DNA from 2 places in the Serratia surfactantfaciens genome. Region 2 is predicted to be linked to the other one. Evidence: predicted binding sites of a transcription regulator. Region 2 holds the regulator's gene; the other holds the start of a gene.
What was found. The regulator Fur, encoded in region 2, represses iron uptake genes when iron is present. The targets are predictions, from matches to a motif close to ATAATAATGAGAACNACTATCAA.

Region 1: the regulator Fur is predicted to act here: its motif matches at 3,558-3,580, upstream of feoA (ferrous iron transporter A).

Annotation. Positions count from the first base shown of each region.
Region 1 covers NZ_CP016948.1:4,148,441-4,160,608, forward strand. The annotation lists gene greB (transcription elongation factor GreB) at 128-601, shown strand; gene ATE40_RS19510 (Tex family protein) at 759-3,092, shown strand; gene feoA (ferrous iron transporter A) at 3,699-3,923, shown strand; gene feoB (Fe(2+) transporter permease subunit FeoB) at 3,996-6,311, shown strand; gene ATE40_RS19525 (FeoC-like transcriptional regulator) at 6,311-6,550, shown strand; gene ATE40_RS19530 (YdgH/BhsA/McbA-like domain containing protein) at 6,594-6,878, opposite strand; gene bioH (pimeloyl-ACP methyl ester esterase BioH) at 7,149-7,919, opposite strand; gene gntX (DNA utilization protein GntX) at 7,960-8,643, shown strand; gene nfuA (Fe-S biogenesis protein NfuA) at 8,702-9,277, shown strand; gene malQ (4-alpha-glucanotransferase) at 9,347-11,437, opposite strand; gene malP (maltodextrin phosphorylase) at 11,447-12,168, opposite strand, start outside.
Region 2 covers NZ_CP016948.1:577,790-589,957, forward strand. The annotation lists gene nagE (N-acetylglucosamine-specific PTS transporter subunit IIBC) at 1-1,110, shown strand, start outside; gene glnS (glutamine--tRNA ligase) at 1,351-3,015, shown strand; gene chiP (chitoporin ChiP) at 3,591-4,994, shown strand; gene chiQ (ChiQ/YbfN family lipoprotein) at 5,041-5,367, shown strand; gene ATE40_RS02740 (beta-N-acetylhexosaminidase) at 5,381-8,038, shown strand; gene fur (ferric iron uptake transcriptional regulator) at 8,287-8,733, opposite strand; gene fldA (flavodoxin FldA) at 9,063-9,602, opposite strand; gene ybfE (LexA regulated protein) at 9,867-10,154, opposite strand; gene ybfF (esterase) at 10,411-11,184, opposite strand; gene seqA (replication initiation negative regulator SeqA) at 11,409-11,951, shown strand; gene pgm (phosphoglucomutase (alpha-D-glucose-1,6-bisphosphate-dependent)) at 12,028-12,168, shown strand, end outside.

The DNA.
Region 1 (12,168 bases), 1.5 Mb from region 2:
CTCCCGATTGTTAAAAGCTGCGCAAACTGAATAAAAACCGTGCGGCAAGGCGCAGGCCCGCGCGCCATTTTTAAAGCCTTCCGCATTCACGTACACTGTGGCGGTGGCCCCATAAAGATAAATCACGATGAGAACTCAACTGATAACCCGTGAAGGGTATGACAAGCTCAAACAAGAGCTGGATTACCTCTGGCGCGAAGAACGCCCCGAGGTGACCAAGAAAGTGACCTGGGCCGCCAGCCTGGGCGACAGAAGCGAAAACGCCGACTACCAATACAACAAGAAGCGGCTGCGCGAAATAGACCGCCGCGTCCGCTATCTGACCAAATGCCTGGAGCAGTTGAAGATCGTCGATTACTCCCCGCAGCAGGAAGGCAAGGTGTTCTTCGGCGCCTGGGTAGAGGTGGAGAACGACGACGGCGAGATCAAACGCTTTCGCATCGTCGGTTACGACGAGATTTTCGGCCGCAAGGATTACATCTCCATCGACGCGCCGATGGCGCGCGCCCTGCTGAAAAAAGAGGTCGGGGACATCGCCACCGTCAATACCCCGCTGGGCGAAGCGCAGTGGTACGTTAACGAGATAGACTACCCGAAGTAAGCTTTCAGCTTTTTCCGAACCGCCGCCAACGCCGCCGCCTGCGCAGTTCTCTACGCCGCGGCCGCGCGGCGGCGGCCCGCTCCGCTGGCATTTTCCCCGATCAATCCGTATAACTGTCCCCTGTTTATTCACCGTTCTCAATACAGATACCAGACCTATGAATGACCCACTGAGCCGCATTATTGCAACAGAACTGCAGGCCCGGCCGGAGCAAGTCGACTCCGCCATCCGTCTGCTGGATGAAGGTAATACCGTGCCCTTTATTGCACGCTATCGTAAGGAAGTCACCGGGGGCCTGGACGACACCCAACTGCGCCAGCTGGAGACCCGCCTGGGTTATCTGCGTGAACTGGAAGATCGTCGCCAGACTATCCTGAAGTCGATCGATGAACAGGGCAAACTGACCGAACAACTGGCGGGGGCGATCAACGCCACGCTGAGCAAGACCGAACTCGAAGACCTCTACCTGCCGTACAAACCGAAGCGCCGCACCCGCGGCCAGATCGCCATCGAAGCCGGTCTGGAACCGCTGGCGGACACGCTGTGGCAAGATCCCCAGCAGCAGCCGGAGCAGCTGGCCGAACGCTACGTCGACGCCGACAAGGGCGTGGCGGACGTCAAAGCCGCCCTCGACGGCGCGCGCTATATCCTGATGGAGCGCTTCGCCGAAGACGCCGCGCTGCTGGCCAAGGTGCGCGACTACCTGTGGAAAAACGCCCATCTGGTGTCCAAAGTGGTCGAAGGCAAGGAAGAAGAAGGCGCCAAGTTCCGCGACTACTTCGATCACCACGAACCGATTTCTCAGGTGCCTTCGCACCGCGCGCTGGCGATGTTCCGCGGCCGCAACGAAGGCGTGCTGCAGCTGGCGCTGAACGCCGATCCGCAGTTTGAGGAAGCGCCGCGCGAAAGCCAGGCGGAGCTGATCATCATCAACCACCTCAACCTGCGTCTGAACAACGCCCCGGCCGACGCCTGGCGCAAGGCGGTGGTCAACTGGACCTGGCGCATCAAGGTGCTGCTGCACCTGGAAACCGAGCTGATGGGCACGGTGCGCGAACGCGCGGAAGACGAAGCGATCAACGTTTTCGCCCGCAACATGCATGATCTGTTGATGGCCGCACCGGCCGGCATGCGCGCCACCATGGGCCTCGATCCTGGCCTGCGCACCGGGGTGAAAGTCGCCGTGGTCGACGCGACCGGCAAGCTGGTGGCCACCGACACCGTCTACCCGCACACCGGGCAAGCGGCCAAAGCCGCCACCATCGTCGCGGCGCTGTGCATCAAACACCACGTGGAACTGGTGGCGATCGGCAACGGCACCGCTTCGCGTGAAACCGAGCGTTTCTATCTCGACCTGCAGAAGCAGTTCAGCGACGTCCGGGCGCAGAAAGTGATCGTCAGCGAAGCGGGTGCGTCGGTGTATTCCGCGTCCGAACTGGCGGCGCAGGAATTCCCGGATCTCGACGTGTCGCTGCGTGGCGCGGTGTCCATTGCCCGTCGCCTGCAGGATCCGCTGGCGGAGCTGGTGAAGATCGACCCGAAATCCATCGGCGTCGGCCAGTATCAGCATGACGTCAGCCAGAGCCAGCTGGCGAAGAAGCTGGACTCGGTGGTGGAAGACTGCGTGAACGCCGTCGGCGTCGACCTGAACACTGCGTCGGTGCCGTTGCTGACCCGCGTGGCCGGCCTGACGCGCATGATGGCCCAGAACATCGTCAACTGGCGCGACGAGAACGGCCGCTTCAGCAACCGTGAACAGCTGCTGAAGGTCAGCCGTCTGGGGCCGAAGGCCTTCGAACAGTGCGCCGGCTTCCTGCGCATCAACCACGGCGACAATCCGCTGGACGCTTCGACCGTTCACCCGGAAGCCTACCCGGTGGTGCAACGCATTCTGGCCGCTACCGAGCAGGCGCTGCAGGACCTGATGGGCAACGCTTCGGCGGTGCGCAGTCTCAAAGCGGTCGATTTCACCGACGACAAGTTCGGCGTGCCGACGGTTACCGACATCCTGAAAGAGCTGGAGAAACCGGGCCGCGATCCGCGTCCGGAGTTCAAAACCGCGACCTTTGCCGAAGGCGTGGAAACCCTCAACGATCTGCAGGTGGGCATGATCCTCGAAGGATCGGTCACCAACGTCACCAACTTCGGCGCCTTCGTGGATATCGGCGTGCATCAGGACGGCCTGGTACACATCTCCTCGCTGGCGGACAAGTTCGTTGAAGATCCGCATACCGTGGTGAAGGCCGGCGACATCGTCAAAGTGAAGGTGATGGAAGTCGATCTGCAACGCAAACGCATCGCGCTGAGCATGCGGCTGGATGAGCAACCGGGCGAAGGTTCGCCGCGCCGCGGCGGCAATGCGCCGGCGCAAACGCGCGACAACGCCAATCGTTCGGCGGGCGGCAACAAGGCCAAACCGCGCAACGCGGCGCCGGCCGGCAACAGCGCCATGGGCGACGCGCTGGCCGCGGCGTTCGGTAAGAAACGCTAAGCCAGAACCGTCAGGGCGGAGCCTGCTCCGCCCTTGCCGAGAAAGAAAACTTGCGGCATTTTTTGACCCGACTCAATAAACCTTCATCTTTTTATTTCCCGTTGCTGCGTGACCGCCCTCCCATTGTTAAAGCGGCAAAAATCCCTTCTGTAGCCGTTTATTAACAACGTCGTTAACACGCATTTTTCATTTTGCGAATTGTGAGCGAAACACAAATGGTTACCGCTCGTATTACGGCGGAATAATGTTATTGAATTGCCTTTCATCAGAAATAAATAAGGGAAAAACGCCATCAATATTTGCAAACGAGAAAACTCGGCTACAAATACGCAACTGATTTAACTCACCATTCTCATTTGTCGCCGAGTAAAAGCAGTGGTAAAACGGGGCTTATCAAAGCGACACAACCAAAAACTGCCGCCGCCATAATAATTGGTTACAATACCCTTACTTTTTGTATTGAACGCGATAATGATAATTACTATTATTTGCGCTCAATTTATTGCATGACCTTATGGATGAATAGCGCCGACGGCGTGGCATTTTCGCCGGCAACGTCCAATTATTATCAGCCCGATGTTCATCGGCACCCGGAAGGTTAATCACATGCAGCTTCAACCTAAACACACGTATAAAATCGCCGGCTTTTCCAGTGAAATTGCGCCGGCCTATCGCCAGAAACTGTTATCGCTCGGCATGCTGCCCGGCTCTTCATTCGAAGTGGTGCGCGTCGCACCGCTGGGCGATCCGATAGAAATTAAAACTCGCCGCGTCAGCCTGGTGCTGCGCAGGAAGGATCTGGCGCTGCTGCAACTCGACAGTCAGTCCTGAGCCGGCGCGCCCTCCGTTTGCCGACGCGCCTTTGCGCCGGCGCTGTTCTCCTTGAAGACGACACGCTGAACTATGAAAAAACTCACCATCGGTTTAATCGGTAACCCGAACTCCGGCAAAACCACGCTGTTCAACCAGCTGACCGGCGCGCGCCAACGGGTCGGCAACTGGGCGGGCGTGACGGTCGAACGCAAAGAAGGCCATTTCACTACCCCGCAGTCCGACGTGCGGCTGGTCGATCTGCCCGGCACCTACTCCCTCACCACCATCTCGGAACAGACCTCGCTCGATGAGCAGATCGCCTGCCACTACATTTTGAGCGGCGACGCCGATCTGCTGATCAACGTGGTCGACGCCTCCAACCTGGAGCGCAATCTCTATCTGACGCTGCAGCTGCTGGAGCTGGGCATTCCCTGCATCGTGGCGCTGAACATGCTCGACATCGCCAAAAGCCAGCATATCGATATCGACGTCGCCGCGCTGTCGGCACGCCTCGGCTGCCCGGTGGTGCCGATGGTCTCCACCCGCGCCGACGGCATCGGCGTGCTGAAGCAAATGATCGACAATCATCACATCAACGAGCAGCAGGCACTGGTGAACTACCCGCCGCTGTTGCTGAAAGAGGTCGCCACGCTGAGCGACGCCATGCCGCAAACGCTGCCGGCGGCGCAGCGCCGCTGGCTGGCGCTGCAGATGCTGGAAGGCGACATTTACAGCCACCGGCTGGCCGGCCCCGCCGTCGCGTTGCTGCCTGCGGCTACCCAGGCATTGCAACAGCAGCAGCAAGAAGACCCGGCACTGGTTATCGCCGACGCGCGCTACCAGTCTATCGCCACCCTGTGCGACGCGGTCAGCAACTCGCAGCAGGCGATGCCCAACCGCCTGACCGAGCTGCTGGATAAAATGATCCTCAACCGCTGGCTGGGCGTGCCGATCTTCCTGCTGGTGATGTACCTGATGTTCCTGCTGGCGATCAACATCGGCGGCGCGCTGCAGCCGATCTTCGATATCGGCTCGGCGGCGATCTTCATCCAGGGCATTCAGTGGCTGGGTTATACCCTGCACTTCCCCGACTGGCTGACCGTCTTCCTGGCGCAGGGCGTCGGCGGCGGCATCAACACCGTGCTGCCGCTGGTGCCGCAGATCGGCATGATGTACCTGTTCCTGTCGTTCCTGGAGGATTCCGGCTATATGGCACGCGCGGCGTTCGTGATGGACCGCCTGATGCAGGCGCTCGGGCTGCCGGGCAAATCCTTCGTGCCGCTGATCGTCGGCTTCGGCTGCAACGTGCCGTCCATCATGGGCGCCCGCACGCTGGACGCCCAGCGAGAGCGGCTGATCACCATCATGATGGCGCCGTTCATGTCCTGTGGCGCGCGTCTGGCTATCTTCGCGGTCTTCGCCGCCGCCTTCTTCGGCCAGGACGGCGCCGGGGTAGTGTTCTCGCTGTACCTGCTCGGCATCGCGGTGGCGATTCTCACCGGTCTGGTGCTGAAATACACCATCATGCGCGGCGAAGCCTCGCCGTTCGTGATGGAGCTGCCGGTCTATCACGTGCCGCACCTGAAAAGCCTGCTGCTGCAAACCTGGCAGCGGTTGAAAGGTTTCGTGCTGCGCGCCGGTAAGGTGATCGTGGTGGCCAGCATATTTATCGGCGGCCTGAACAGCTTCTCGTTCAGCGGCAAGACGGTCGACAACATCAACGACTCCGCGCTGGCCTCGGTCTCCAAGGTGCTGACGCCGCTGCTGCAACCGATGGGCGTCCACAGCGACAACTGGCAGGCCACCGTCGGGCTGGTGACCGGCGCGATGGCAAAAGAAGTGGTGGTCGGCACGCTGAATACGCTGTATACCGCCGAGCATATCAACAAAGAAGCGTTCGACGCCGCCAACTTCAATCTGCTCGATGAGCTGGGCGGCGCGCTGCAGGAAACCTGGGACGGCCTGAAAAACACCTTCAGCCTGAGCGTGCTCTCCAACCCGATCGAAGCCAGCAAGGGCGACGGCGAGATGGGCGTCGGCTCGATGGGGGTGATGAGCAGCAAATTCGGCTCGGGCATCTCCGCCTACAGCTACCTGATCTTCGTGCTGCTATATGTGCCTTGCGTCTCGGTGATGGGCGCCATCGCCCGTGAATCGAGCCGCGGTTGGATGACATTCTCCATCCTGTGGGGGCTGAACGTCGCCTATTCGCTGGCAACGCTGTTCTATCAGGCGGCGACCTTCAACCAACACCCGCAGTACAGCCTGACGGCGATCCTGGCCGTGGTGGCGGTGAATCTGCTGGTACTGTTCGGCCTGCGCCGGGCACGCAGTCGCGTCACGGTACGCCTGGGCAACGCCACGCCGGCGGCCTGCTGCCAGGGCGCCAAAGGGAATTGCCACTGATGGCCGGGCTGCTGCAGGTGCGCGATGCGCTGGCGCTGCTCGGCAGCGCCCAGGCGCAGCAGCTCAGCCAATCGCTGGCGACGCCGCTGCCGCTGGTGCAGGCGATGCTGGACCGTTTGGCGGCGATGGGGAAAGTGGAGCGTATCGAACAGGATGAGGGCGCCTGTCTGAGCGGCAGCTGCAAAAGCTGCCCGCAGGGCCAGGGGTGCGGCACGGTTATCTACCGGCTGAAGGCCTGAAGATCGGGGGCGCCACGGCGGGCGCCCCTTTGCCGTTGAAGGCTTATTTCTTGTCTTTGTAAACTTCGGCGATGGCGCTGAATTTACCGTGTTCGCGACCCGCCAGAACCACGTAATATTGCCCGCCCTTTTCGTCCGCCAGTTTGGACAGCTCTTCCTTGGCATCCATCGGCGACGTGGTCTGCGCCGTGGTGGTCACGGTGCCGATCTTCTCGTATTTACCCGGGTTTTTATCCAGATCCTCCTTGGTCAGCAGGGTTGCCGCCATGGAGCCGAAAGACACCGAACCCAGCACTGCCGCTGCAATAATCATCTTCAATGATTTCATGACACTAACCTCTCAATGGATAATTTATCTGTTATGAAAGCCGTCAAGAATCCATGCGTAGTACATCAGGCTGCCGCGACATCCTCAGGCTCCGTTGCTTTCCCTGACGGTGCCTGTTTCCCAGAGACGAAACGCCAAAATGAAAAGCGCCGCGTACGGTCTTTTCATTTTGCAGCCAACGCATTGACTCACTAAGTATCGAACAGCTTTGTCTTTTATCCACCCGGCGGTGTTTTTTTTCGCACCTTATTGTGCGTTTTGCCGCCGCATTCAATGTGCTGCAATAAACGCTTCGATCGTCGTCACAAATTCGTCGGGATGAGAGATAAACGGCGCATGAGCGGCCTTAGCCACCATCTGCGACGTGGAGTTCGGCCAGGCGGTATCGAGCAGCTCGGCGACCTTGCGTGGCACCAGCCCGTCCAGATAGCCATAGATCCGCAGCAGCGGCAGATCCAGCGCCGCCAGAGGCGCACGCAGATCGGCGGTGCGCAGGATCTCCAGCCCGCCGTTCAGCACCTCGACGCTCGGCGTCGGCTGGTTGAGCACCACCGCTTTCAGCTGGCGCGCATCCTGACGCGCGCTTTCGGTGCCCAGCGTCTGCAGCGCCAGAAAACGCTCGACGGTGCGTTGGAAATCCAGGCTCAGCTGGTGCTGGAAACCGCTCAGCACGTCCGGACGGATCCCCGGCCACTCATCGCGAGCGGCAAAGCATGGCGAGGAAGCCACGGTGATAAGCCCATTGACCCGCTGCGGCTGCATCAACGCCGCCTGGCTGGCCACCAGCCCACCGAGCGACCAGCCGAGCCACCAGGCCTGCGGCGGGGCGGCCGCCAGCACAATCTCCGTCATCTGCTCTAGCGACAGAGCGCCGAATCCCTGGCTGCGGCCGTATCCCGGCAGGTCGACCAGATGCAGGCGAAAATGCGGCGTCAGTCGCGCCTGAATGCAACTCCACACTTCAGCGTTCAATCCCCAACCGTGCAGCAGCACAAGATCGCGTTCGCCTTCACCTATCGTTTGCCAGTACAGCGCTGTCATTGGTTATTGTCCTTTCATGCCTATTCGTCTCGGAGACGCTATGCTATCAACCCGCGGCCGCTGTTGGCTATGCCGGCAGCCATTAAGCCTGATGCGTCATGGCATCTGCAGCTGCTGTTTGCGCCATCTGCCGGCCAGGCCGCCGTGTTGCCCGTGCTGCGGGCTGCCCGCCGGTGATACGCAAACGCCCTGCGGCCGCTGCCTGCAACGGCCGCCGCCCTGGCAGCGGCTGGTGTTCGTCGGCGACTACGTGACGCCGCTCAGCCTGCTGGTAAAAAGGTTCAAATTTCACCGCGCGCCCGAATTGGCGCCGGCGTTGGCGCGCCTGATGCTGCTGCAGTGGCGGCAGGCGCGCGCAGAGCAGTATCTGAACAGACCCGACCTGATTTTAGCGGTACCTTTGCATGCAACGCGCTGCTGGCGCCGGGGTTATAACCAGAGCGATCTGTTGGCCCGGCAGCTGGCGCGCTGGCTGGGCTGTGCCTATCGGCCCACCGCCTTGCGCCGGGTACGCAAAACCGCCCTGCAACAGCGGCTGAGCGCCTCGGCCCGCAGGCGCAATCTGCAGCGCGCGTTCGCCTGTACCGTGCCGGTCGCCGGCCGGCATATCGCCCTGGTGGATGACGTGGTGACCACCGGCAGCACCGTCTCGGCGATCGCGGCGCTGCTGCGGCGGCAAGGTGCCGCCTCGGTGCAGATATGGTGCGTTTGCCGCACGTTGTAGTGCCACGGCAATGGGCGTATTATAACCGACTATAGAAGTCAACTATTGAGCTAATGCTATGATCCGTATAACAGATGCTGCACAGGAACACTTTGCCAAACTGCTGGCAAATCAAGAAGAAGGCACCCAAATCCGCGTATTCGTGATCAACCCGGGCACGCCGACGGCCGAATGCGGTGTCTCTTATTGCCCGCCGGACGCGGTAGAAGCGACGGATACCGAACTGAAGTTCGACAAGCTGTCCGCCTATGTCGATGAGCTGAGCGCGCCGTATCTGGAAGACGCCGAAATCGACTTCGTGACCGACCAGCTGGGTTCTCAGCTGACGCTGAAAGCGCCGAATGCCAAGATGCGCAAGGTCGATGACGACGCACCGCTGATGGAGCGCGTGGAATACGTGCTGCAATCGCAGATCAACCCGCAGCTGGCGGGCCACGGCGGCCGCGTAACGCTGATGGAGATCACCGACGACAACATGGCCATCCTGCAGTTCGGCGGCGGTTGCAACGGCTGTTCGATGGTGGACGTCACGTTGAAAGAAGGCATCGAGAAAGAGCTCCTGCAGAAGTTCCCGGAACTGAAAGGCGTGCGTGATCTCACCGAGCACCAGCGCGGTGAGCACTCTTACTACTGATACCCGGCGCTCGCGCCACGGTAGATAACACAATGCCGGAAGGGGGAACCCGTTCCGGCATTGTCGTTTTCAGCCCACCGACACCTTGCGGCGCCGTTTATCCAAATCCTTCAGCAGCCGGTTTATCCGCGGATCGGCGAACATCTCCTCCAGCGTCTGGGTCAACTTGCGCCGCCAGTTAGGGTATTGATCGCTGGTGCCGGGAATGTTGACCGGATCGGCCATGTCCAGCCAGTCTTCCGGCTGCAGGCCGAGCAAGGCGCTGGCGCTGTCGGCGACATAACGTTGCAGGCCGCGATTGAGCAGCGGGCTCATGCCGAGCAGCGCCGCCCTTTTGCCCACCTTCTGCGGCACGCAGCCGTAGTGATGCAACCCATCCAGCAACCCCTGCTTGGCGCGTTCCCGGTCGGCGAACAGCTCCCGCAGTATTGCCGCGTCCGGATAAAGCCCCAACCGGTTGCCGAGCGTCAGATCGTCGCTTTGCCAATAGCCGCGCAGCGTCGGCAAATCGTGGGTGGTGATGGTCGCCATCGCCTGCACCGGATAGGCCTGCGGTGCGCGGAAATGGTGCTCGCCGTCGCTTTCGAAATAGAGCACTTTGTAAGAGTAGACGCCGCTGTCGCGCAGCTTGCCGACGATCTCCACCGGCACCGTGCCAAGATCCTCGCCGATCACCATGCAGCGATGACGCTGACTTTCCAGCGCCAGCACCGCCAGCAGATCGTCCACCGGGTATTTGACGTAGGCGCCGCGATCGGCAGTTTCGCCATAAGGGATCCACCACAACCGCAGCAGCGCCATCACGTGATCGATACGCAGCGCGCCGCAGCTGGTCATGTTGGCACGCAACAGATCGATAAACGGCTGATAGCCGCGCGCCGCCATCACGTGCGGATCCATCGGCGGCAGGCCCCAATTTTGCCCCAGCGGCCCCAGAATATCCGGCGGCGCACCGACCGACGCTTTCAGGCAGTACAGCTCGCGGTCGCACCAGGTTTCCGCTCCGCCTTCCGCCACGCCGACCGCCAGATCGCGATACAGGCCGATCGGCATCTGCTGCTGCTGACTCTGCTCAAAACACTGCGCGAACTGCGTGGCCGCCAGCCACTGCAGCCACAGGTAAAAACGGACCGCCTCCTGATGTTCGGCGCAGAACTGCCGCACCGCTTCGCCATCCCCCTGCCGATAACGCTCGGGCCAGGCCGGCCACCCCCACTGACTGACGTCCTCCGCCGCCAAATGGGCATGCAGCGCGTCGAACGCCGCCTGCTGATACAGGCTGTCGCTGCCGTCCGTCACGAACAGCTCGAACGCCTGACGCTGCGCGTCGTTCGGCTTGCGCGCCTGAAACAGCGGGAACGCCAGCTTCAGCGCCGCCAGTTTCAGCTGCATCACGGCGGTATAATCCACCCACTCCGTGGCGCGCGCCTTGGCCAGCTGTTTCTGCGTCGCCGGCTTCTGCCACCAGCGCTGCGCCGCTTCGCTGCGTTGGAAATCCTCCACGGCATTGACATCGATGTACGCCAGATTCAGCCAGCGGCGCGACGAGGGGCTGTAGGGGCTGGCGCTCTCCGGGTTAGCCGGGTACAGCGCATGGATCGGATTGAGACCGACAAAAGCGCCGCCGCGCTCGCCCACCTCTTCTACCATCAGGCGCAGATCGCCGAAATCGCCGATGCCCCAGTTGCGATCGGAACGCAGCGTATACAGCTGAACGCAGGCGCCCCACAGTTTTTTGCCGGTCAGCAAGGCGTCCGGCTCAAAGCAGCGCCTCGGCGCGACGATCACCCGGCATGACCACTGCTGGGCGCCCTGGCTCAACGTCAACTGGTGGTAACCCGCCGGCAGATCGCCGGGCAGCGTCAGGGTCTTGCGCGCGCCGACGCGCCCTTGCAGGCATTCGCCGTCTTCACGCTGCAGCGCCCACAGATATTCGCCTTCGCCCGCCGGCGTCAGCGCCAACGGCGCGCCCTGATAGAATACCTTGACCGCCGGTAACGGCGGCGGCGCGCTTTCCCGTTCGGCAGCGCCCCAGTTCATGGCCGCCAACAGCCTGCGCTTGGTCTCCGGTTCAATCGCCTGCCGCTTGCCGTGGGCATTGATGAAATCGGCAGCGATCCCCGCCTGCGCTGCCGCCTGATCGATACGCTTGCGATCCATTCGCTCTCCTTAACGTTTGGCTTGCCAGATGCGCTGCTGGTAATCGCGAATCGAGCGATCCGAACTGAACATGCCGACGCGCGCGGTGTTAAGGATAGTCCGCCGCGTCCATTCATCCCGATCGCGGTACAGTTCATCGACCCGGCTCTGCGCCTGGCAGTACGAGGCGAAATCCGCCAGCACCAGATAGGGATCGCCGCCTTCCAGCAGACTGTGCAGCATCATGTCGAACGCGTGCTTGTCGCCGTGGCTGAACGCGCCGCTCGCCAGTTCGTCCAGAATCGCCTTCAGGTGTTTGTCTTTCTTGCGGTAGCTGAGCGGATCGTAGCCCTTCGCCAATATCGCCTTCACCTGCTCCACGGTATTGCCGAATATGAAGATATTGTCTTCGCCCACCTGCTCGGCGATTTCGACGTTGGCGCCGTCCAGTGTCCCCACCGTCAGCGCGCCGTTCAGCGCCAGCTTCATGTTGCCGGTGCCGGAGGCCTCTTTACCGGCGGTGGAGATCTGCTCGGAGATATCCGCCGCCGGGATCATCAGTTCGGCTACCGACACGCGGTAGTCGGGAATAAACGCCACTTTCAGGCGATCTTTCACCAGCGGATCGTGATTGATCTTCTCGGCCGCCTGGTTAATGGCGTAGATAATGTTCTTCGCCAGGTAGTAGCCCGGCGCCGCCTTGGCGCCGAACAGGAAGACGCGCGGCACGATGTCCAGATTCGGGTTGTCGC
Region 2 (12,168 bases):
TTCGTGGCGCCGGTGCTGTACGTAATCCACGCCGTGCTGACCGGTATCTCGGTGTTCATCGCTGCCAGCATGCACTGGATCGCCGGTTTCGGCTTCAGCGCCGGGCTGGTGGATATGGTGTTGTCGTCCCGCAACCCGCTGGCGACCCACTGGTACATGCTGATCCCGCAAGGCCTGGTGTTCTTCGTTATCTACTATGTGGTGTTCCGCTTCACCATCAATAAGTTCAACCTGATGACCCCGGGCCGCGAACTGGCGGTTGCCGGTGACGAAACCGACGGCTACGACGTCAACGTCGACAGCAACGCCGGTAAAGACGAGAACGAAACCACCACGCTCGCCCGCCGTTACGTCGGCGCGATCGGCGGTTCCGACAACCTGACCGGCATCGATGCTTGCATCACCCGTCTGCGCCTGAACGTGAAAGACTCCGCGCTGGTGAATGACGCATTGGCGAAACGCCTCGGCGCATCGGGCGTTATCCGCCTGAACAAGCAAAGCGTGCAAGTGATCGTCGGCACGCGTGCCGAACTTATCGCCAGCGCGATGCGCAACGTGATCGCGGCCGGCCCGGTAGCGGCAGCGGCGGCTCCGGCGGCTGCGCCTGCAGCGGAAGCCAAACCGCAGGCGGTGCCGAACGCGCCGAAAGCCGCGTTTGAAACGCTGGTGGCACCGGTAACCGGTGAAGTGGTGGCGCTCGATCAGGTGCCGGACGAAGCCTTCGCCAGCAAGGCGGTGGGCGACGGCCTGGCAATTCGCCCGACCGATAGCATCGTCGTGGCGCCGGCTGACGGCACCGTGGTGAAAATCTTCAACACCAACCACGCATTCTGCCTGGAAACCGACAAGGGCGCCGAGATCGTGGTGCACATGGGGATCGACACCGTCGCGCTGGAAGGCCAGGGCTTCAAACGCTTGGTGGAAGAGGGCGCGGAAGTGAAAGCCGGTCAACCGATTCTGGAACTGGATCTGGATTATCTGAACGCCAACGCACGTTCGATGATAAGCCCGGTGGTGGTCAGCAACTCTGACGACTACGCCGGCCTGGCGGCACTGGCCAGCGGCTCGGTGGTCGCCGGTCAGACCAAGCTGTACGAGATCCAGAAATAAGGCTGTTTTTACCTGAGTAGTACCTGGGGCCGGTCACGCATCATGGCGGAGTTTGCCCCGACTTGGCGGGAAGAGAGCGATCTCTTCCCGCTTTTTTTATCCCGTTTCGCCCCACGACGGTGCGCTGCGCGTCGATGGTGCAATGCGCCGCATTTTTCGTGAAACAAACGGTTGTTTCCAGACGTGGCTTGTTGGATCATAGGCGGTTATGTGTAGCGCTTTGCATTGAGGAACAGTGAAATGAGTGAGGCTGAAGCCCGCCCAACCAATTTTATCCGTCAGATCGTCGATGAAGATCTGGCGTCGGGGAAACACACGTCGGTTCATACCCGCTTCCCGCCGGAGCCTAACGGCTACCTGCATATCGGTCACGCCAAGTCCATCTGCCTGAACTTCGGCATCGCCAAGGACTATCAGGGCCAGTGCAATCTTCGCTTCGATGACACCAACCCGGTGAAAGAAGACATCGAGTTCGTGGAGTCAATCAAGCATGACGTGGAGTGGCTGGGCTTTGAGTGGAGCGGCAACGTTCGTTACTCCTCAGACTATTTTGATCAGCTGCACCAGTATGCGGTTGAACTGATCACCAAGGGCCTGGCTTACGTCGACGAACTGTCGCCGGAGCAGATCCGTGAATATCGCGGCACCCTGACCGCGCCGGGCAAAGACAGCCCGTACCGCGGCCGCAGCGTTGAAGAGAACCTGGCGCTGTTCGAGAAGATGCGCAACGGCGAGTTCGCCGAGGGCGCCGCCTGCCTGCGCGCCAAGATCGATATGGCTTCGCCGTTTATCGTGATGCGCGATCCGGTGCTGTACCGCATCAAGTTCGCCGAACACCACCAGACCGGCAACAAATGGTGCATCTACCCGATGTACGATTTCACCCACTGCATTTCCGATGCGCTGGAAGGGATCACCCATTCGCTGTGCACCCTGGAATTCCAGGATAACCGCCGTCTGTATGACTGGGTGCTGGATAACATCACCATTCCTTGCCACCCGCGTCAGTACGAGTTTTCGCGTCTGAACCTCGAATACGCCATCATGTCGAAGCGCAAGCTGCACCAGCTGGTGGCCGAGAAGATCGTCGAAGGCTGGGATGACCCGCGCATGCCGACCGTTTCCGGGCTGCGTCGTCGCGGTTATACCGCCGCTTCGATTCGCGAGTTCTGCCTGCGCATCGGCGTGACCAAGCAAGACAACAACGTTGAAATGATGGCGCTGGAATCCTGCATTCGCGACGATCTGAACGAAAACGCGCCGCGCGCCATGGCGGTGCTGGATCCGGTGAAAATCGTTATCGAGAACATGGGCGACGCGGTGGAAATGGTCACCATGCCAAACCATCCGAACAAGCCGGAAATGGGCAGCCGTGATGTGCCGTTCAGCCGCGAGATCTATATCGATCGCGCCGACTTCCGCGAAGAAGCCAACAAGCAGTACAAGCGTCTGGTGTTGGGCAAGGAAGTGCGTCTGCGCAATGCGTACGTGATCAAGGCCGAGCGCGTCGAGAAAGACGAAGCGGGCGAGATCACCACCATCTTCTGCAGCTACGATGCGGAAACGCTGAGCAAGGATCCTGCCGACGGCCGCAAGGTGAAGGGCGTGATCCACTGGGTGTCTGCGGCGCACGCGCTGCCGGCGGAAATTCGCCTGTACGATCGCCTGTTCAGCGTGCCTAACCCGGGCGCGGCGGAGGATTTCCTCTCCACCATCAACCCGGAATCGCTGGTGATCAAGCACGGCTTCGTCGAGCCGAGCCTGGCGGCCGCACAGCCGGAGAAGGCCTATCAGTTCGAACGTGAAGGCTACTTCTGCGCCGACAGCCGTTACTCTTCGGCCGAACATTTGGTGTTTAACCGCACTGTCGGCCTGCGTGACACCTGGGCGAAAATCGAAGGCTAATCTTAATCGCCTCGAAAATTAATGTATCAGCGCGGCTTAGGCCGCGCTTTTTTATGCCTGCGATTGAGCAAACAACCCATTCCTCTCCCATTTTCTGGCGGGCGCTAAATTAATTGCGGCGCGTTAACCAATAAGCTTCTTGATATTGATCTTAATAGTGTTAACTTTTCTTATATATTCGTGATGCGAATTAATTTCATTTAGAGAGCGCTCTCAGATTTTATCTTCTGACTGACGAATTAGCTCAGGCTGAAACCATTAATCGTCTCTGGTTGACCTTATATCTGTGTTTATTCTGATTTAATTGAATTTTTTATTCGACACCCTCCATGATCACTGGCGTAACAAATTATCACTGATATGTGCTCCTTGTCATACTTTGACAAATCTTCCGCATTTTTCATTTGATAATTCGCGTCGCGAAAAATAGTCTGTCTGTAGCAATTAGTGCTGTGGGAATAACATCTCGTCGGCAATATTTTTTACCCGTTCGGGTTTTTTATTGGCAGTCGTGCAGGGCAGTGGTGAACACAGGCGGCTGCAACTTTTAAGTTAAGTCAAAGAGGAATTTCAATATGGGTACGCACGGTGCTCAGCGTAAAACGCTGGCGCTCGCAGTCGCGGGCGCGCTGTTGGGAACAGGGTTTGCCATGGCGCCTGAGGCGAAAGCCGCAGGGTTTATCGATGATTCCACGCTGACCGGCGGCATCTATTACTGGCAACGTGAGCGCGACCGTAAAGATCTCAATCCGGACAGCAAGGATTACAACCAATACACCACCAATCTGTCGCACTCTACCGCCAACCTGAGCCTGGATTTCGCCTCGGGCTACGCCTGGGACATGTTCGGCCTGGATGTCGGCGCCTTCACCGCCATCGAACTGGCTGAATCCAGCGCCAGCGGCCACCCGAACGAGATCGCGTTCTCCTCGAAGAACCGTACCTACGACGAAGACTACTCCGGCGACAAAGGCGGCGTCAGCCTGTACAAAGCCGCCGCCAAGTTCAAATACGGCCCGGTCTGGGCGCGCGCCGGCTACATTCAGCCGAGCGGCCAAACCCTGCTGGCGCCGCACTGGAGCTTTATGCCGGGCACCTATCAGGGCGCCGAGGCCGGCGCCAAGTTCGACTACGGCGATGCCGGTGCGTTGAGCTTCTCCTACATGTGGACCGACAAATACAAAGCGCCGTGGCATATCGAGATGGACGATTTCCGTCAGAACGATAAGAAAACCCGCGTCTCCTACCTGCACTCGCTGGGCGCCAAGTACGATTTCAAAAACGATCTGGTGCTGGAAGCCGCTTTCGGCCAGGCCCAGGGTTACGTGAATCAGTACTTCACCAAGGCGTCTTACAAATTCGATGTGCTGGGCAACCCGCTGACTACCAGTTACCAGTTCTACGGTGCGGAAGACCGCATCAGCAACAAGAACGATCCGAACAGCATCTACGACGGCCTGGCCTGGCTGCAGGCCCTGACCTTCGGTTACACCACCGGTCAGTTCAACTGGCGTCTGGAAGGCACCATGGTCAAGGCGGAAGGCAATCAGGGCTTCTTCCTGCAGCGCATGACCCCGACCTACGCTTCGTCTAACGGTCGGCTGGACGTGTGGTGGGACAACCGCTCCGACTTTAACGCCAACGGCGAGAAAGCGTTGTACGCCGGCGTGATGTATGACCTCAGCAACTGGAACCTGCCGGGCATGGCGGTCGGCGGCTCTTATGTCTACGCCTGGGACGCCAAGCCGAGCACCAACCCGATCTACGATCAGAGCCAGCGCCTGAAAGAGAGCGCCTGGAGCCTGGACGCGATGTACACCATCCAGGAAGGGCGCGCCAAGGGCACGCTGATCAAGCTGCACTACACCCAGTATGACAACCACACCAACATCCCGAGCTGGGGCGGCGGTTACGGCAACATCTTCCAGGACGAGAAAGACGTCAAGTTCATGGTCATCGCGCCATTCACCATCTTCTGATGCGTTCCCCGGCCTTGCGGCCGGGGGCAGTTAAGGGAATTCAACGATGAAAAAAATCATGCTGATGTTGGCGGCCGCCGCGGCCTTGAGCGCCTGCGCGCAACCCGCCGCGCCGCCGGAAGACGCCAAATTGAAGCAGGCTTACAGCGCCTGCATCAACACCGCCGAAGGTTCGCCGGAGCGTCTGCAGCCCTGCAAGGCGGTGCTGAACGTGTTGAAACAAGAGAAGCAGCACCAGCAGTTCGCCGCGCAGGAAACGGTGCGGGTGATGGATTATCAGAACTGCATTATGGCGGTGCACAGCGGTAACGGTCAGGCTTACGACGCCAAGTGCGGCAAGCTGTGGCAAGAAATTCGCGATAACAATAATTAAGAAGGACGAGAACATGAACGCATTCAAACTGAGCGCGCTTGCCGCCTTGACGGCAACGATGGGATTCCTGGGCGGCATGGGAAACGCCATGGCCGATCAACAGCTGGTGGATCAACTGAGCCAGCTGAAGCTGAACGTGAAAATGCTGGATAACCGCGCCGGCGAAAACGGCGTGGATTGCGCGGCGCTGGGCGCCGACTGGGCCTCTTGCAACCGGGTGTTGTTCACCCTCAGCAACGACGGCCAGGCTATCGACGGCAAGGACTGGGTCATCTATTTCCACAGCCCGCGCCAGACCCTGCGGGTGGATAACGATCAGTTCAAGATAGCCCACCTCACCGGCGATCTGTACAAGCTGGAACCGACCGCCAAATTCAGCGGTTTCCCTGCCGGCAAGGCGGTGGAAATCCCGGTGGTCGCCGAATATTGGCAGCTGTTTAGAAATGACTTCCTGCCGCGCTGGTATGCCACGTCCGGCGACGCCAAACCGAAAATGCTGGCGAATACCGACACCGAAAACCTGGACCAGTTCGTGGCGCCGTTCACCGGCGATCAGTGGAAGCGCACCAAAGACGACAAAAACATTCTGATGACGCCGGCTTCGCGCTTTGTCAGCAATGCCGAGCTGCAGACGCTGCCCGCCGGCGCGCTGCGCGGCCAGATCGTGCCGACGCCGATGCAGGTGAAGGTCCACGCGCAGGACGCCGATCTGCGCAAAGGGGTCTCGCCGGATCTGAGCACGCTGGTCAAGCCGGCGGCGGACGTCGTCAACCAGCGCTTTGCGCTGCTGGGCGTGCCGGTTCAGGCCAACGGCTATCCGATCAAGACCGATATCCAGCCGGGCAAGTTTAAAGGCGCGATGGCGGTGCCGGGCGCCTATGAGCTGAAGATCGGCAAAAAAGAGGCGCGGGTGATCGGCTTCGATCAGGCCGGGGTATTCTATGGGTTGCAGTCGATCCTGTCGTTAGTGCCGACCGACGGCAGCGGCAAGATTGCTACATTGGACGCCAGCGACGCGCCGCGCTTCCAGTATCGCGGCATTTTCCTCGACGTGGCGCGCAACTTCCATAAGAAGGATGCGGTGTTGCGTCTGCTGGATCAGATGGCGGCCTACAAGCTCAACAAATTCCACTTCCACCTGAGTGATGATGAAGGTTGGCGTATCGAGATCCCCGGTTTGCCTGAGCTGACGGAAGTCGGCGGCCAGCGCTGCCACGATCTGAGCGAAACCACCTGCCTGCTGCCGCAGTACGGCCAGGGGCCGGATGTCTACGGTGGTTTCTTCAGCCGTCAGGACTATATCGACATCATCAAATACGCCCAGGCGCGCCAGATTGAAGTGATCCCTGAGATCGACATGCCGGCGCACGCCCGCGCCGCGGTGGTGTCGATGGAGGCGCGCTATAAAAAGCTGCATGCCGCCGGAAAAGAGCAGGAGGCCAACGAATTCCGCCTGGTGGATCCGACTGATACCTCCAATACCACCTCCGTGCAGTTCTTTAACCGCCAGAGTTACCTGAACCCGTGCCTGGATTCTTCCCAGCGCTTTGTCGACAAGGTGATCGGCGAGATCGCCCAGATGCATAAAGAAGCCGGGCAGCCGATCAAAACCTGGCACTTCGGCGGCGACGAGGCGAAAAACATCCGCCTGGGCGCCGGCTATACCGACAAGGCGAAACCGGAGCCGGGTAAAGGCGTCATCGACCAGAGCAACGAAGACAAGCCGTGGGCCAAGTCGCAGGTTTGCCAGACGATGATCAAAGAAGGCAAGGTGGCCGACATGGAGCACTTACCGAGCTACTTCGGCCAGGAGGTCAGCAAGCTGGTGAAGGCGCACGGCATCGACAGAATGCAGGCCTGGCAGGACGGCCTGAAAGACGCCGAGAGCGCGAAGTCGTTCGCCACCTCGCGCGTGGGCGTCAACTTCTGGGATACCTTGTACTGGGGCGGTTTCGACAGCGTCAACGATTGGGCCAATAAAGGGTATGAAGTGGTGGTCTCCAACCCGGACTACGTCTACATGGACTTCCCTTACGAGGTGAACCCGGACGAGCGCGGTTACTACTGGGGCACTCGCTTCAGCGACGAGCGCAAGGTGTTCAGCTTCGCGCCGGACAACATGCCGCAGAACGCGGAAACCTCGGTCGATCGCGACGGCAACCACTTCAACGCCAAGAGCGACAAGCCGTGGCCGGGAGCCTACGGGTTGTCCGCTCAGCTGTGGAGCGAAACCCAGCGCACCGATCCGCAGATGGAATACATGATCTTCCCGCGCGCGCTGTCGGTGGCCGAACGCGCCTGGCACCGCGCCGGTTGGGAGCAGGACTATCGCGCCGGCCGCGAATACAAAGGCGGGGAGACCCACTTTGTCGACACCAAGGCGCTGGAGAAAGACTGGCTGCGCTTCGCCAATATCCTGGGCCAGCGTGAACTGGCCAAGCTGGACAAAGGTGGCGTCGCTTATCGTCTGCCGGTGCCCGGCGCACGCGTAGCGGGCGGCAAGCTGGAGGCGAATATCGCGCTGCCGGGATTGGGCATCGAGTATTCCACCGACGGCGGCAAGCAGTGGCAGCGTTATGACGCCAAGGCCAAGCCGGCGGTATCGGGTGAGGTGCAGGTGCGTTCGGTCAGTCCCGACGGTAAACGTTACAGCCGCGCCGAGAAGGTCTAAGCCCGGCGCATCGGCCTGTCGTCATGGCGGCGGGCCGCTTAACGAAGGGGGAATGCGTCCGCCTCTGCGCGTGTCGGCGTGAAGCGGACGTGAAAGTGAGAGCAGTACGTGGAGTCGCAGTGCCGCTGCAATTGTAGTATTTCATGACATGATCTTTCCCCGGCTGGTCCGGGGATTTTTTTGCTCACCGTTCAGCAAGCATAAAAAAACCGCCTCAGGGTGAGGCGGTTTTTCATAGCCAGTCAGGCTTATTTCTTGTCGTGCAGCGTTTCGTCTTCGCGGCAGTCACCGGTTTCACAGTGGCCGTACAGGTACAGGCTGTGGTTGGTGAGCTTGATGCCGTGCTGCTTGGCGATATCACGCTGGCGCACTTCGATGGATTCGTCACTGAATTCGATCACTTTGCCGCAGTCCAGGCAAATCAGGTGATCGTGGTGATGCTGTTGGGTCAGTTCGAACACGGACTTGCCGCCTTCGAAATTGTGACGTGTCACAATGCCCGCATCGTCAAACTGGTTCAGTACGCGATAAACCGTTGCCAGGCCGATCTCTTCGCCCATATCAATCAGTTTTTTGTACAAATCTTCCGCACTGACGTGATGGCATTCCGGATTTTGCAGTACTTCCAGGATTTTGAGTCGCGGAAGCGTGACTTTTAAGCCGGCCTTCTTCAATGCGATGTTGTTGTCGGTCATGCGAATTCAGTCCTGTTACTATGCTAATCAAGTTGAGGCGTACTCGCCTGTGGCATCGGTCGGCACAAAGAGTTAATGCGTCTCATTATAGAACCGGTTGTACTAAATGGAAACCGCCGGTTGTTAACAAAGATATAATTGCACTATTGCATGTTTTGCATGCAACGCCTTGATGGGTGGGATAAACCGATAACTCAGTCTACCTTGACGGGGTGGGAAGTTACAAATCTGTAGCTTCTATCGCAGCAATCCCTGCTGCCGATGATGGCCCTGTGCGCACACTATGCACTTTACAGGGCCTTTGTTCAACCTTTCGCCAGTTGCGGCGTTTAGCCGACGATATCGGCCAGGCTCAGCTCTTCGACGATCTGTTTGACCCAGGCATCGACGCGCTCGTTGGTCAGCTCCGGCTGGCGGTCTTCGTCGATCGCGAGACCAATGAAGTGGTTGTCGTCCGCCAGGCCTTTGGAGGCCTCGAAGTGGTAGCCTTTGGTCGGCCAGTGGCCCACGATGGCCGCGCCGCGCGGTTCAATGATGTCGCGGATGGTGCCCATCGCGTCACAGAAGTATTCCGCGTAGTCTTCCTGGTCGCCGCAGCCGAACAGCGCCACCAGTTTGCCGTTGAAATCGACTTCTTCCAGCGTCGGGAAGAAATCATCCCAGTCACACTGCGCTTCACCGTAGTACCAGGTCGGGATACCCAGCAGCAGGATATCGAACCCTTCCAGGTCTTCTTTGCTGCTTTTAGCGATGTCGTGTACTTCAGAGACGTCGTCGCCAAACTGTTTCTGGAGAATTTTCTGGATCATTTTGGCAATGTTTTCGGTATTGCCAGTGTCGCTGCCAAAGAAAATGCCTACAGTAGCCATATCGCGTATAACCTTTAAATTCAAGTAATTGCATTACTCGATGCCAGCACTGCCGCCGCTGACGCCGATTAAAATGATGCCATGACAAGAGCCTTTCGCCACGGGGGCGGGCGCCGACAGGCGCAGTCTCTTGCCGGTAAATGCGTATCATGCCAGAAAGTGGCGCCGGGGTTTTATCGCATTTATGCGATGCCGGAGAATGAAGAAAAGCGTGGTCGATCCGGCGTTGTCCTTAACGCCGCGCCGCGCGTGCGGCCGAAGAGATCAATGTTCCGGCTGTTCTTCCGCCAGTTGCGCCAACAGCATCTGCTCGATGAGTTCGCTGCGGCTAATGTTGCGCTGTTCCGCCAATTTGTTCAGGGCGTCCACCGCATCCGCGTTGATTTTCAGCTCTACGCGCCGCAATCCACGCACTTTATCGCGCCGTAACTGATTGCGCTTATTGATTCTAAGCTGTTCATCGCGGGAAAGCGGGTTGGTTTTCGGGCGCCCCGGACGGCGTTCATCTGCGAACAGATCCAGCGTCGTGCGATCCGTTTGTTCTTTTGCCATAGGTAGCGGTACTGCAAGGGAGTTTGCATCAAAAAGCGCTCGCACGCTTCCGGAGGCATCGGTTAACACACTTCGGGCCAATAAACCCTAACCCAAATTCACCCCCGAACCGGCGTTCGCGAACGCGCTGGCGCGGCGGCAAAATTATAGCGCGCCATATTACCCCAGCAGATGGAGCGGCGACAATGCCTAACTGCGGGCTAAACGCGCTAAGCCGTTATCTTTAGCGCGTTTTTTCGCCAGATGAGCGTATTTTTCAGGCTTCGTCGAGGAAACGGTGGATGGCGCGCAGCACCGCGTCCGGTTTTTCGGCGTGCACCCAATGGCCGGTGCCGGCGACGACATGGGCGCGGGCCTGCGGGAACTGGCGGGCGATGTCCGCACGATAGCTGTCCTGCACGTACGGCGACAGGCCGCCGCGAATGAACAGCGTCGGGTGCGGCCAGGCCGGCACGTCCTGCCAGCCGGTGATGTCTTCGTAGCGTTCGATCAGCACCGGCAGGTTGAAGCGCCATTCGCCATTGTGGAAGGACTTCAGCAGGAACTGGATCACGCCTTCTTCCTGCAGATAGTCGCGCATCAGCTGGGCGGCCGCCTGGCGTTGGGTGATGCCGGCGGCGCTGACGGCCTTCAGCGCGGCGAAGATCTCATCGTGGCGGCGAGTCTGGTAATCCACCGGCGCCACGTCGATGACGATCAGCTTAGCGATGCGCTCCGGCGCGATGGCGGTCAGCGCCATCGCCGCTTTACCGCCCATCGAATGGCCGATGACGATCGCTTTATCCAGCTGCAGTTCGTCGAGCAGCGCCAGCAGATCCTGCGCCATGGCGGGGTAGTTCATGTCGTCGGCGCGCGGGGAGAGGCCGTGGTTGCGCAGATCGACTTTGATCACGCTGTGCTGCTGGTGCAGATCGCGTGCCAGCACGCCCAGGTTGTCCAGATTGCCGAACAGCCCGTGGATCAGCAGCACCGGCAGCGCATCTGACTCGGCGGCCAGCAGTTGATAATGTAATTTCATGGCGAAGTTCATACTGAGAGAGATTCAGATTAGGGTATCATGATTGAATCGCACGATGAATCATGCGGAATTTTCGCGGCGCGGGCTTGGCAGTGCCGGCTATAGGTATTAGTCTGCATTTGCCGTCCGGAGGCACATTGTTGTGTTCGCTCCAGCGCTTTTAACCTTATAATCCCATGGCTTGAATGCAGGATCTGGCTTCAGGTTCTAAGTAGAAAAAACAGTATTGGATAAAGATGAAAACTATTGAAGTCGACGAAGAGCTTTACCGTTATATTGCCAGCCACACGCAACACATCGGTGAAAGCGCGTCCGATATTTTACGCCGCATGTTGAAATTCACCGCCGGTCAGCCGGTGCGCGCGTTGCCTGCCGCCAGTGCGTCGCAGTCCGTCGAGCTGGAAAAGGCGGCCCCGGCGCAGCGTCCGCGCGATCGCGTGCGCGCCATGCGCGAACTGCTGCTGTCGGATGAATACGCCGAGCAGAACAAAGCGGTCAACCGTTTCATGCTGGTGCTGTCCACGCTGTACACCCTCGATGCCGCCGGTTTCGCCGCTGCCACCGAGGCGTTGACCGGCCGTACCCGCACCTATTTCGCCGGCGATCAGCAGACCCTGCTGGCCAACGGCACGCACACCAAGCCGAAGCATGTACCGGGCACCCCTTACTGGGTGATCACCAATACCAATACCGGCCGCAAACGCAGCATGATCGAACACATCATGCAGGCCATGCAGTTCCCGGCGGAACTGATCGAGAAAGTTTGCGGTACCGTCTAATTTAGCGAACAGCCCGTCATGATGGCCGTGCGCGACATATTGCCCGGTCACCGACAGGGATGAGGGAGATATGTCGATGGCGAATAATCCACGTGCCGGGCAGCCCGCCCGCCAAAGCGATCTGATCAACGTAGCCCAGCTGACGTCGCAGTACTATGTGCTGCAACCGGAAGCCGGCAATCCCGCACATGCGGTGAAATTTGGCACCTCCGGCCAC